DNA from 4 places in the Pseudoalteromonas nigrifaciens genome. Region 3 is predicted to be linked to each of the others. Evidence: predicted binding sites of a transcription regulator. Region 3 holds the regulator's gene; each other region holds the start of a gene.
What was found. The regulator LexA, encoded in region 3, represses DNA repair genes until DNA is damaged. The targets are predictions, from matches to a motif close to TACTGTATNNNNATACAGTA.
Positions count from the first base shown of each region.

Region 1: a site for LexA is predicted at 1,650-1,669, ahead of ruvC (crossover junction endodeoxyribonuclease RuvC). Genes of this name have one in related genera too.
Region 2: a site for LexA is predicted at 2,097-2,116, ahead of PNIG_RS13165 (DNA topoisomerase III). Genes of this name have one in related genera too.
Region 4: a site for LexA is predicted at 1,460-1,479, ahead of PNIG_RS06295 (SulA-like leucine-rich domain-containing protein). Genes of this name have one in related genera too.

Region 1 covers NZ_CP011036.1:2,285,007-2,288,205, reverse strand. The annotation lists gene PNIG_RS10935 (ABC transporter permease) at 1-1,589, shown strand, start outside; gene ruvC (crossover junction endodeoxyribonuclease RuvC) at 1,719-2,243, shown strand; gene ruvA (Holliday junction branch migration protein RuvA) at 2,246-2,863, shown strand; gene ruvB (Holliday junction branch migration DNA helicase RuvB) at 2,871-3,199, shown strand, end outside.
Region 2 covers NZ_CP011036.1:2,778,492-2,781,690, forward strand. The annotation lists gene PNIG_RS13160 (M20 metallopeptidase family protein) at 1-117, shown strand, start outside; gene PNIG_RS13165 (DNA topoisomerase III) at 143-2,083, opposite strand; gene PNIG_RS13170 (flagellar motor protein MotB) at 2,286-3,199, opposite strand, start outside.
Region 3 covers NZ_CP011036.1:3,350,289-3,353,487, reverse strand. The annotation lists gene PNIG_RS15815 (hypothetical protein) at 1-365, shown strand, start outside; gene PNIG_RS15810 (PaaI family thioesterase) at 368-811, opposite strand; gene PNIG_RS15805 (SRPBCC family protein) at 910-1,362, opposite strand; gene lexA (transcriptional repressor LexA) at 1,642-2,259, shown strand; gene coxB (cytochrome c oxidase subunit II) at 2,726-3,199, shown strand, end outside.
Region 4 covers NZ_CP011036.1:1,292,505-1,295,703, forward strand. The annotation lists gene PNIG_RS06285 (GGDEF domain-containing response regulator) at 1-268, shown strand, start outside; gene PNIG_RS06290 (YchJ family protein) at 480-959, opposite strand; gene PNIG_RS06295 (SulA-like leucine-rich domain-containing protein) at 1,000-1,434, opposite strand; gene PNIG_RS06300 (NCS2 family permease) at 1,871-3,163, shown strand.

The DNA of each region.
Region 1 (3,199 bases), 1.1 Mb from region 3:
CACATTTATTAATGGTGTGTTTAATGGCGGTAACAGTGGGTTTATTAATTGGCTATGGTTTACAAGAAATTGCGACACATTATTTAGCAAAAAGCATGGGTACAACGTTGCCAATGGCGGGTTTTAAGCCGTGGTTAGTGGCAATTAGTACAGGTGTAATTTGTGCTGTGATGTTTTCTATCAAGCCCTTATTTGATTTATTTGATATTCCGCCATTGCGAGTGCTGCGTCGTAACTTAGGCGATAAACTAGCGGTTAGCCGGGTGCACTTAGCTATGAGTGCGTTTACCGTGTTTTTACTCATGTGGCTATTTAGCAATAATATAAAAATTACTCTGATTTTGTTTGCCTCAACCCTTACTTTAATTGGCGTGTTGTTTTTGGTGTCTAAAGTTATATTTGGTGGTGGCCGTAAATTGGGCTTAAAGCCGGGTAATAGTTGGTCGCTGGCAATTGCGTCAATTCAAAAGCGTGCAAATGTGAATGCAGTCCAGCTGATCAGCTTTTCCCTCGCTATTAAGCTATTACTATTTTTAGTGGTACTTAAAAACGACATGATAGCCGATTGGCAGTCGCAGTTACCAGACGATGCTCCCAATGCATTTTTAGTCAATATTACCCAAAACGAACTTGAGCCAATTAATACTTATTTGGCGCAAAAAAACATTCAGGTATCGGAGTTTTACCCTACTATTCGTGGCCGGGTAAATGCGGTAAATGGCGAGCTGGTAGCGCGAGAAGTATCATTGCAAGACAACGAGAAAAAAGATGAAGAGGCACGCGCTGGTATTGGTCGCGAGCTAAATTTAACCTGGCTTGAAACGCCGCCAGCGCAAAACGAAATAGTGCAAGGGCAGTGGTTTAATGAAAACACATTAGCAGAGGCATCTATTGAGGAGTCTATGCTTGAGCGTTTAGATGTTGAACTTGGCGACACGTTAACGTTTTTAATTGGTGCGCAGTCGTTTGACGCTAAAATTACCAGTGTGCGTAAAGTAAACTGGGCCACCCTTAAGCCAAACTTTTTTATTATTTTAAGTCCTGATGTGCTCAAAGACTTTCCGGCAACGTATATTTCGTCGGTACGTATTGAGCCTGATCAAAAACGCGACTTTAGTCAATTGCTGCGCAGCTACCCAACGGTCACGGCCATAGATGTAGGTAACTTTGTTAAACAAATACAATCAACCATAGAGCAAGTGTCACTTGCAATTGGCTTTGTACTTACTATTGTGGTGTTGTGTGGTGCACTGGTATTAATATCGCAAGTGCAAGCAAGCTTAGGCGAGCGCATGCAAGAAATTGTAATACTGCGCACACTTGGTGCAAAAAGCCGGCTAATTAAAAACGCCACTTTATATGAATTTTTATTGCTTGGTGGTTTGGCCGGCTTAGTTGCCGCTTTTTTTAGTGATATTGCACTATTAATTGTACAGCAGCAGTTATTTGATCTGGCGGGTAAATTACATCCACATATTTGGATAATAGGACCGGTGGCAGGTGGAGTGTTTGTAGCGGGGTTAGGCTATTTTATGATTGCTCGCACACTTAAGCAAAACACCCAAGGGCTGGTGCGTGCGTTAGGTTAAGTTGCCAATATTTAAGCAAAAGGAAAACGCCCACTTAAGTGGGCGTTTTTGTTTTATTGTTACTGGTAATTTATACAGTGCTCTGGCATTATTAGCCTAATTAACGAATAACAATAATGAGAGTGCTTTTTGGCCATAATTTTAGGGATTGATCCAGGCTCACGCTTAACTGGCTACGGTGTTGTAGCGCATCAGGGGTCTAAATTCACTTATTTAGGCAGTGGTTGCATTAAATTAGCGGATCATGAGTTTCATATAAGACTTAAAATGATTTACCAAGGCATTACCCAGCTTATAGAGCAGTTTTCGCCAGAAACCTTCGCGATAGAAAAAGTGTTTATGGCGCACAATCCCGACTCAGCCTTAAAGCTAGGCCAAGCACGTGGTGCTGCTATTGTAGGCGCTGCAATGGCCGACTTACCAGTATTTGAATACTCAGCAAGGCAAATAAAACAAGCCGTAGTAGGCAATGGTGGCGCCGATAAAACTCAAGTACAGCATATGGTTAAAAACATTTTAAAACTACCTGGTACGCCACAAGCTGATGCCGCCGATGCACTGGCTATTGCTATTTGCCATGCGCACTCAGAACAAAATTTAATAAAACTAGCGGGTAGCGCAAGCAAAACCGTTAGAGGACGTTTAAGGAAATAACTATGATTGGTCGCTTAAATGGTATTTTAGTAGAAAAACAACCTCCCGAAATATTATTAGAGGTAAATGGTGTTGGCTACGAAGTGCAAATGCCAATGACCTGCTTTTACGACTTACCTAAAGTTGGCGAAAATGCCATTGTTTATACTCATTTTGTAGTACGCGAAGATGCACAACTATTGTTTGGCTTTAACAATAAAGTAGAGCGTGCCTTATTTAGAGAGTTATTAAAAGCCAATGGCGTAGGGCCAAAGCTAGGTTTAGCTATTTTGTCGGGTATGTCGGCGCAGCAATTTGTAAGCTGTGTAAATAACGAAGACTCCACAAGCTTAGTTAAATTACCCGGTGTAGGTAAAAAAACCGCCGAGCGGCTAGTACTCGAAATGAAAGACAGATTAAAAAATTGGGGCAACGATTTATTCACCCCTTTCAGCGACAGTGCGGTTATTGAGCCGTTTAGCGACGCAACAATTGCTAATAATGCCGCCGATGATGCTGTGTCGGCTTTGGTGTCGCTAGGTTATAAATTGCCACAAGCGCAAAAAGCAGTAAAATCAGTAAGTAAACCCGATATGTCTACTGAGGTTCTTATTAAAGAATCTTTAAAATCTATGCTGTGAGTAACCTATGATCGAAGCTGATCGCTTAATTGACGCGACTGAAAAACCCAACGAAGACTCTATAGACCGTGCAATTAGGCCAAAATTACTCGCCGATTACCGTGGTCAACCGCATGTTAAACAGCAAATGGAAATTTTTATTGAAGCGGCCCGTAGCCGAGGCGAAGCACTCGATCACCTGCTTATTTTTGGCCCACCAGGTTTGGGTAAAACTACATTAGCTAATATTGTTGCCAACGAGCTGCAGGTAAATATAAAGGCAACCTCAGGGCCAGTGCTCGAAAAAGCCGGTGATTTAGCCGCATTGCTAACCAACCTTGAAGAAGGTGATGTATT
Region 2 (3,199 bases), 570 kb from region 3:
GCGGGCAAAACATTACCTTCACTGCATTCAAGTAAGTTTGCCCCAGACTATAAAGTCGCACTACCAACTGGCATTAAAGCCATGAGTAATGCAGCGGTAACTTTGTTTAATCAATAGTTTTATTTAAATAATAGCTCTGTAGTTAACCTGTAACAGAGCTTTTTTTATAACTTGACTTTTTATAAGGCGTTTTTTGGCCACGTTTAACAAAACGCTTTTTAGCTGAAGTTTTAGGCAGCTTTGCAAATACATTGCTATCGCAATTTGCAGCTTGTTGTACAAAACTATTTAAGTCGGCAAGTAAAGGCTGTAAAAATTGCTGATAGCTCATTACTTGCTGTGCAATATCACCTAAGCTCGACTCCCATTTAGCGGTTAAATCGGGGCGAACTAAACCTTGCGGCAGCACACTAATAAGTGCACTCCCGGTTTCGGTTGCTTTAATTAATTTACCTTCACGTTTTAAAAAACGGCGTTTAAATAATAATTCAATGATCCCCGCTCGCGTTGCCTCTGTGCCTAAGCCATCGGTGTCTTTAAGTACTTTTTTTATCTGTGGATCTTGTACATAGCGGCTTATGCCTGTCATGGCTGCAAGTAAAGTCGCATCACTAAAGTGCGCTGGCGGTGAGGTATATTTTTCAACAACCTCCCCTTGCGAGCAAAAAAGTAACATGCCTTTTGTTAAAGGCGGTAGCGTGGCTTCATCTTTTAATTCAGACTTACCCATTAGCACCTTAAAACCCAAGCTTACATCTTGCTTTGCATTTGCTTTAAATAACCCGCCAGCAATAGTTATCTCTGCTTTAGTTTCGTTGTAAATATAGTCGGGATAAAACTGTATTAAATAATGACGACATATTAATTGATAAACCTTTGTCTCATCGCTACCTAAACTTGCCGACTTTAACTGTTTTGCCGTAGGGACAATGGCGTGATGCGCAGCCACTTTTGAATCGTTAAAACATTTACTACGTTTTTTACTATCAGCTGCTTTTACTAACTCAACACCTTGCCCGCCATTAGTGCTTATAGCTTTTAAAATAACAGACGCATCTTGGTGATGATCATTAGGTAAGTAGCGGTTGTCTGAACGCGGGTAGGTAATTAACTTATGACGCTCATAAAGAGTTTGGCATATATCCAGCACCTTTTGCGCTGGCATAGCAAATGCTTTTGCCGCGTCTATCTGCAAAGCAGATAAGTTATAAGGCAGTGGCGCAGTTTGTTTTTTTTGTTTTTGTTCAAGCGCCGTTAGCTCAGCATTTTGCTGTGTGATACGCGAGGCTACGTTTTCAGCCAATGCTTTATTTAATACTCGCCCTTCTTCGTCTTGATAAGGCTCACATGCCTTACTGGGTATCCATTTTGCACTAAATGATTGTTTTTCGGGGGTGACTAAGTGGGCTAATACTTCATAAAATGGCTTCGATACGAAATTTGCTATGTCATTATCTCTATTAACCACCAAGCCAAGTATGGGTGTTTGTACTCGTCCCACAGAAAGTACGTTACCAAACCCAGCTTTTTGCCCTGCTAAAGTATAAGCGCGGGTTAAATTCATACCAAACAACCAATCAGCACGAGAGCGCGCTAAGGCTGAAACGCTCAACGGAATAAACTCACGGTTAGATCGCATAGTCGTTAATGCTTTTTTTACTGCAGCTAAGTTTAAATCACTAATTAATAAGCGTTGAATATGCTGCTTTTTAGTTTTACTTATTTTGGCTTCTTCAATAACTTGATCGACAAGTAATTGCCCTTCTCTATCGGGATCACCTGCATGCACTAGTGCTGTAGCCTGTTTGATTAGCTTTTTTAACACAGTAAGTTGCTTGCGAGTTTTAGTTTTTGCTTTTAATTGCCACTGCTCAGGAATGATAGGTAGGTGCTCAAACTGCCACTTTTTAAAGCGCTCATCATAGTCATCGGGCTCGGCTTGCTCGAGCAAATGACCAATACACCAAGATACGCAATCACCATTTGCAACTTCAATGTAGCCATCGTGCTTTTTGTGCGGTTTTGGTAACGCGTCGGCAATAGCACGCCCTAATGACGGCTTTTCGGCAATATAGAGTTTCATAAGCAAGCTCTTTTACTGTTTATATACACAGTAGTTTAGCATATCAATTCACAGCGTGGGATGTTTTTATTAAACCGTACTATTTAACAACTCTGAGGTATTTGGCTGAGGTGGTGACTTTTAGTTAATTTTGACTAAAAGTCACCTGAAATCAATTACACTTAGTTTGCTTAAGCCAAGTGTATTTTTAATAAAATGACTGCTACCTTACATCGATAGGATCAGACTCTTTGGCTTTTCCTTGTAAAATAGATATTTCAACGCGACGATTACGACGGCGATCTTCATTGCTGTCATTTGGCACTAACGGCCGGGTTTCAGCACGCCCTACTACCATCATTCTATTTTTATCAAATCCAACTACTTTTTGCAGCTCACTAGCTACTGCAACTGCACGCTTAGATGAAAGATCCCAGTTATTAATATATAACTCGTTTGAAACCTGAAAATCGTCGGTATGCCCCGACACAGTAATTTCTCCAGGCACATCTTTTAATAGCACGCCAATTTCTTGAATAATGGGTTTAAACTTAGGTTGTAAAAATGCACTACCCGAAGGGAAAGAGCCATTTTCACGAATACGAATAATTATTTGCTGCCCTAATGATTCAAGCTCTATGGCACCATCAATTATTTGTTTTTCTAATTGCTGGGCGATTTTTTTAACTAAGTCGTTTGTTTGCTGTTGATCGGCCGCTGAAATTGCTTGATCCGATGCTTGCTCTTTGGAAGTACTACGAGACTCGCCACCACGTTTATCGCCCCGCTGCTCTTGCCTTCCGCCTGCTGAGCTTTCATCACCTGCCTGAAACTCTAACATTTGCTGGGTCATTTCTACCGTTTGCTGTTGAATTGTTTCAATTGGGGTAGGCTCTGGCTTGCCCGGAGTAAACTCCATAGCAATAACTGATGTGCCTTTGGGAATATCTTTAACTTCTATTTTATTTTGTACACCAAATGCAAATTTCATCGAACCGGCAATTTGTTTAAATTTAAGTACATCCATTTCAGAAAACGCAAGCAAGAGCACAAAAAAGCACATTAATAGCGACATTAAATCTGCGAATGTCCCCATCCACGCAGGTAAACCTGGGGGTGGGCACTTGCACTCTTGAT
Region 3 (3,199 bases):
TTTTAAATGTAGACCTAGAGCTTGAGTCAAAGCAAGATATTAGCGTGCTTGTAGCTGACCTAAAAAAAATCGCCACTATTTTACATTATGATAAAGACGAATACCGTCAGTTAGCGCGTATAGAAGTAACAGGCGAAATATCTTCACCGGATAAAGCAATTAACCACTTATGTGAGTTAGTAGAGTCATGCTCGCGGGCTGCACTTAAGCAATGGTTGAGTTGTTCGCGCCGTACCTTTGATATTGGTTTTGAATCGGGCACTTCGCCAAAGTGTTTTAACCAAGCGCTGCACGCCGATACATTATTACGTATATCGGCAATTGGTGCAGGCATGGAAATTACTATTTACCCGCTAGAAAAATAGCGTTAGCCTTTGCGCTCTACAACAGCTGCGGTCATTTTTGATACGCAGCAAAGCTCGCCGCGACTATTCGTTATTTTTATTTCCCATACTGAGCTACGTTTGCCAATATGAAACGCTTTTGCGGTGGCGGTTAAGGTGCCATTACGCGAGGCTTTTAAATGGCTGGCACTGATCTCTTGCCCTACACAATAAAATTTAGTGAAGTCGACCACAAAATTAGCCGCGTAGCTGGCAACACTTTCGGCTAAAACCACGTTTGCTCCGCCATGCACCATGCCTATAGGGTTATGGTGCGCAGGAATTGCTGGCATAGTGGCAACTAAGTAATCATCACCAATTTCAGTTATTTCAATCCCCATGGTTTTCATCAGTGTACCTTGGCCATTTATGCCTTGGTCTAACTGCTTACAAAACGCTAAAGTAATAGGTTGATGCCAAATACTCATTGTTACTCCTTTAAAGGTTGAAAACGATAACCGATAATACGATTTTTCATGGCGATATGATAGCCAAATTAGTGCAGCTACTGCATGGTAATACAGTGCTACTTTTTGCTTTCTACATAGTGCTTAATTTCATCGAGATCTTTTTTTAGCATTTTACGCATCGAACTTTTAAGAAAAAACCCTATCACTGCAGAGATCATTTTTACCCAAATAGACTCAGAGCTATCAGAAAAAGTCATGGTTAAACAGGTGCTAGGTTCGGCGGCGGTAAGTGACAGCTTAGTGGTATAAACTGCCCCGCCATTTTCTGCGCGAGTGCAATAGTATTCATTAGTAACAGCTTCGGTGATCCACATGGTTTCTGAGGCTGCTTTGCCAAAAATTTTTCGTGTTTCTAACCATTTTAGGCCCACTAGCCCTTGTGGTGGCTTCTCGATTATTTTTACATCAATAATGCCAGACAGCATATTGGCACTGTTTTCGATGTCAGTTATTGCCGCCCATACTTTACGTTTAGGACCGTTAATTATTACCGCTACAGTGATATTCATAACACTCTCCGTTAATTCACATTGATGAAGTTAAGGCCCATTACAAAAACGATAGTTAACTAATTTTTAATAACAGCAACAACTTAGTAGTTATGTAATTAATGTAACGTAAAACTAACACTATCGTGATCTGCGTAATTTTATCTGTAATTTACTTGGTAATTTTAAGCTTAGACCAATGCCACCTTTGGCAGCAAAGGCGAGGAGTAATTTAAATTTGCGATTTTCAGATAACTGTATATACTCACAGTTAAATGTACTGTATGGAAAACCAGTTGTATGCGACCATTAACTAACCGCCAAGCGCAAATACTCGAACTTATTAAAGTGTTTATTAAAGACACTGGTATGCCTCCTACACGCGCAGAAATTGCACAAACATTAGGCTTTAAAAGTGCTAATGCAGCAGAAGAGCATTTAAAAGCGCTGGCTAAAAAAGGCGCTATTAAAATGAAACCAGGCGCTAGCCGTGGTATTCAACTTATTGAAGAAGATGAACCAGAACAACTTGGTTTACCGTTAATAGGCCGTGTAGCTGCCGGCGAACCTATTTTGGCGCAACAACATGTTGAGAGCCATTGTAAAATTGACCCGTTAATGTTTAAACCCGCTGCCGATTTTTTATTGCGTGTAAATGGTATGAGCATGCGAGATATTGGTATTATGGATGGTGATTTACTGGCTGTTCATCGCACTCAAGTTGCCGAAAATGGCCAAGTTATTGTTGCCCGCGTTGATGACGATGTAACGGTAAAACGCTTAGAAAAAGCAGGCAAAAAAGTATTATTGCATGCTGAAAATAAAGAATTTTCGTCGATAGAAGTGGATCTTGAAAACGAATCTTTTAATATTGAAGGCTTAGCTGTTGGGGTTATTCGTAATGCTGACTGGATGTGACAATTAAGCTGTTATAGCTATGTAAAATATCGGCATAATTTAATAGCTCAGATAATTAATGCGCACTTTTTAGTGCGCTTTTTTTTGCCTTTTTTTTGTGAAAATTCCGCTGCAATGAAAAAATTATATTAAGTTTATGTTTTTTATCATTTAAGTATTTAATACTCGTTATCGCTGTCTTTTTATTTGTAACCCTTGCTGTTGCTCACTTCCTGCTTAGAACAAAATTAAATAAATCCCATATTTACGCTAATCCCCTAATATTATTTGATTATTTTTCAAACTAAAACTTGCTAGTTGTTCAATTATTAACTAATTGTTAATGGGCTGGACTAACAATAACTCACAGCTTTAGTTTTGAGAAAATATATTTATATATCCGGCAGCAATACAAAAATAACAAATTGGCATTTAAAGCTTATGTCTTTTTGTTTTGCACTCGCAACAGTATTAAAGGAGCTGTCACATGGGTAAATTGAGCTCTACCTTGTGGCTTATATTGTTTGTTTTTCCGCAGTTAGCATTGGCAAATAGCCAATATAATATGCGCAAAGGCGTAACCGATATAAGTAATAATGTTTATCAACTACACATGACCATATTTTTAATATGCTGTGTAATAGGCGTGATTGTATTTGCCGTTATGTTTTGGGCACTTATTCATCATCGTAAATCTAAAGGAGCAGTTGCTGCTCAATTTCACGAAAGTACCAAAGTAGAAATACTCTGGACAGCAATTCCATTTGTTATTTTAATAGCAATGGCAGTCCCCGCAACTAAAACATTAATAGCGATGGAAGATGCCAGTAAAGCGGATATCACTATTAAAGTAACTGGTTCACAATGGAAATGGCATTACGAATATATGGGGGAAGATGTTGAGTTTTACTCAATACTTGCCACACCGCAAAATGAAATTGCTAACCTAGCCGATAAAAAC
Region 4 (3,199 bases), 1.5 Mb from region 3:
TTTTGTTGCCCGCTATGGCGGCGAAGAATTTGTGGTTGTGCTACCCCATACCAACGAGGAAGGCGCTCGCTGTGTTGCTGAAAAAATTAAAAATAACATATATGGCTTAGGTGTTTTACATAAGTACTCAGAGTTTGAATTTGTCACTATAAGTATAGGTGGAGCTACGTTATTGCAATCAGACGAAGGCAACATGGATATTTTGCAACGCGCAGATAAAAAAATGTACGCCGCTAAAGCACAAGGGCGAAATACAGTGTGCTTTTAAAGCGCAGCGAACCCAATACCAAAATATACGGTAGAGCAGTTATTAACACAGGCCTATAGGTATGTAAATTGCCAATAGTTGCTCGAAAGTAAAATTTTATTTTAGCCATACACATCGCCTGTAACAGCCAACCCTAGGCATGGCTATTGGATGTATTTAAGGTTCAGTTGCCTGTAATTACCTACTTTACTCACCGCACAGCTGCAGTTTGTTATACGCTATGACACTTTTTATATTTTTTGCCACTTTGGCAAGGGCAGTTGTCATTTCTGCTTATTTTAATATCGGCTACCGGAAATAGTGTGCCTTCAAGGTAGCGCCACTGCCCATCTTGTTTAATAAACAACGACTTTTCGTGCAACTCGCAATATAGGTTTTGGTAAAAGTAATTTACTTTAAATGTTACAAAGCCTTCGCTTGCATCGTGCTCAGTGTCGATGACGGTTAGCTTTATAAAGCGGCAGCTATCAGCAAAGTCTTTAATCTCTTTTACAGGGTTTTCTGCCTGTTTTTCACTTGCATAAGTTTGATAAACATAAGTTGCATTTTTAAGTACATATGCACTGTAGCGAGCACGCATAAGTTGCTCAGGTGTTTCAGCTATTTTTGATGCTAAATGAAGTGGTTCACAGCAGTCAGCATAATTTTGCTGGCTGCCACAAAAGCAAGGAGAAGTCGTTAATGAGGTCATAATATTAATATAAAGTGTTTAAAACACGAGTTTAACAAGCTTATTGAGTTAGTGGTATCTCAAGGTTGTGAGTATTTTTAGTAAAACAGTAAAGCTTAGTATTTGTAGTGCTTAAATTTAATGATAGCTGTGTCAGCTGTTGATCATTAATAATATCAGTCCAGGTAATAACCGCAGCAAAGTTTCCGTTGTGCAGCGCCGAGCTAAGTACATACTCTAAGTTTACTAAATGTTTTTGCCTGATCACCAGTAATTTGCTGGTGTCAATGGAGCATGAATCAAGCAAGGCTTTACTCGGTACATGGTCAGGGGCAATCAGCAGTGTCCATGCATTTAAGCTGTTGTATTGGTGTAATACTTTAAGCAATTCAAAGGTTGCTGAAATTTCATCTTCAATTTGAATTAAATTTACACAATCACTTTTATCGTCTTGCTGATAACTTTTAACGGTTCTTACGGTAATAGGCTGTAACATAAATTTCTCACTCACTGGGTTTTTATACAGTACCCATATACAGTAGTTTATACAGTGTTATGGTGCAAGTGTTTTTTTGCTAATTATTTGTACAGTCATTCAGTTTTAAATTTTTACACGGATAAAAAAACAAAAATAACTATTAAAAACAGAGCGTTAATATTTTAGGTATATATTTATATTTTTTATTAAAGTTATGCGGCGAATAGCACCTATACAGTACTTTATGCTCTATTATTTACGTTAAAGTAAAGCTGATTGCTCAGCATATAAGCACGGTAATTATTATTTTTAAAACCTGAAGTACATACGTATTACCGTGTCATATTTATTATTTCAGCTACTTCAATAACTTAATGCATAACAAGGTAAAATGTCCGGTATTTCGCTATTTTTATGCTAAAATCTCGCCACTTTTTACTACCTTAAGTTTGTTATGCTCGAAGCCTTATTTAAAATCCGCGCAAATGATTCCTCAGTACAACGTGAATGTGTTGCCGGTATGACTACTTTTATTACTATGGTTTATATTGTTTTTGTTAATCCAGCAATGCTTGCCCAAGCAGGAATGGATCAAGGCGCTGCGTTTGTAGCTACATGTATTGCAGCTGCAATAGGCTGTTTTATTATGGGCCTATGGGCCAATTATCCGTTAGCGTTAGCGCCGGGTATGGGATTAAATGCTTTTTTTACCTATGGCGTTGTTTTAGGAATGGGCTATACCTGGGAAGCGGCATTAGGTGCTGTGTTTATGTCGGGTTGTATATTTTTATTTTTAAGTTTATTTAAAGTACGAGAGTGGATTATTAATGCCATTCCACTGGTGCTAAAACAAGCAATAGCGACCGGTATTGGTGCTTTTTTGGCGCTAATTGCGCTTAAAAGTGCAGGGATCATAGTATCTAGCCCTGCAACCTTAGTGCAACTAGGTGATATTACTGCACCTGGGCCATTACTTGCTATTTTAAGTTTTTTTGTGATTGCGGCATTGTTATATCGCGATTTTAAAAGTGGTGTGTTAATTAGTATTTTACTGGTAACAGGTATTGCTTTGGCTTTTGGTTTGGTTGAATATCAGGGGGTTATGTCTATGCCGCCGTCAATTTTACCAACCTTTATGCAACTTGATTTTAGTGCGGCATTTGAGCTTTCAATGTTGAGTGTTATTTTTGCATTTTTATTTGTAGATTTATTTGATACCTCAGGCACCTTGGTTGCGGTCACGCAAAAAGCAGGGCTTGCAGATGAAAAAGGCAATATGCCACGTTTAGGGCGCGCTCTTAGCGCTGATAGCACTGCCACTATTGCTGGTGCAATGCTTGGTACATCTACTACTACATCTTACATAGAGTCGGTGGCTGGCGTTTCTGTAGGCGGACGCACAGGCTTAACAGCCGTTGTTGTGGGTATTTGTTTTTTATTGATGATGTTTTTTGCGCCACTAGCGCAAATGGTGCCAGCGTATGCCACTGCCGGTGCTATTTTATATGTTTCGGTACTTATGCTACAAAACTTAAAGTTTGTAAACTGGGACGACATGACAGATGCCATTCCTGTTAGTGTGGTGTTATTAATGACCCCGCTGACATTTTCTATTGCTCATGGTATAGCGCTTGGGTTTATTTCTTACACCGCGGTTAAGGTGTTATGCGGTAAAAAGGATCAAGTAAGTATTAGTGTGTGGATTTTAACGGCATTGTTTATTGTTAAGTTTGCATTTTTATCTTAAAAAACTTATTTATCTATCAATAAAAAAAGCCCATAC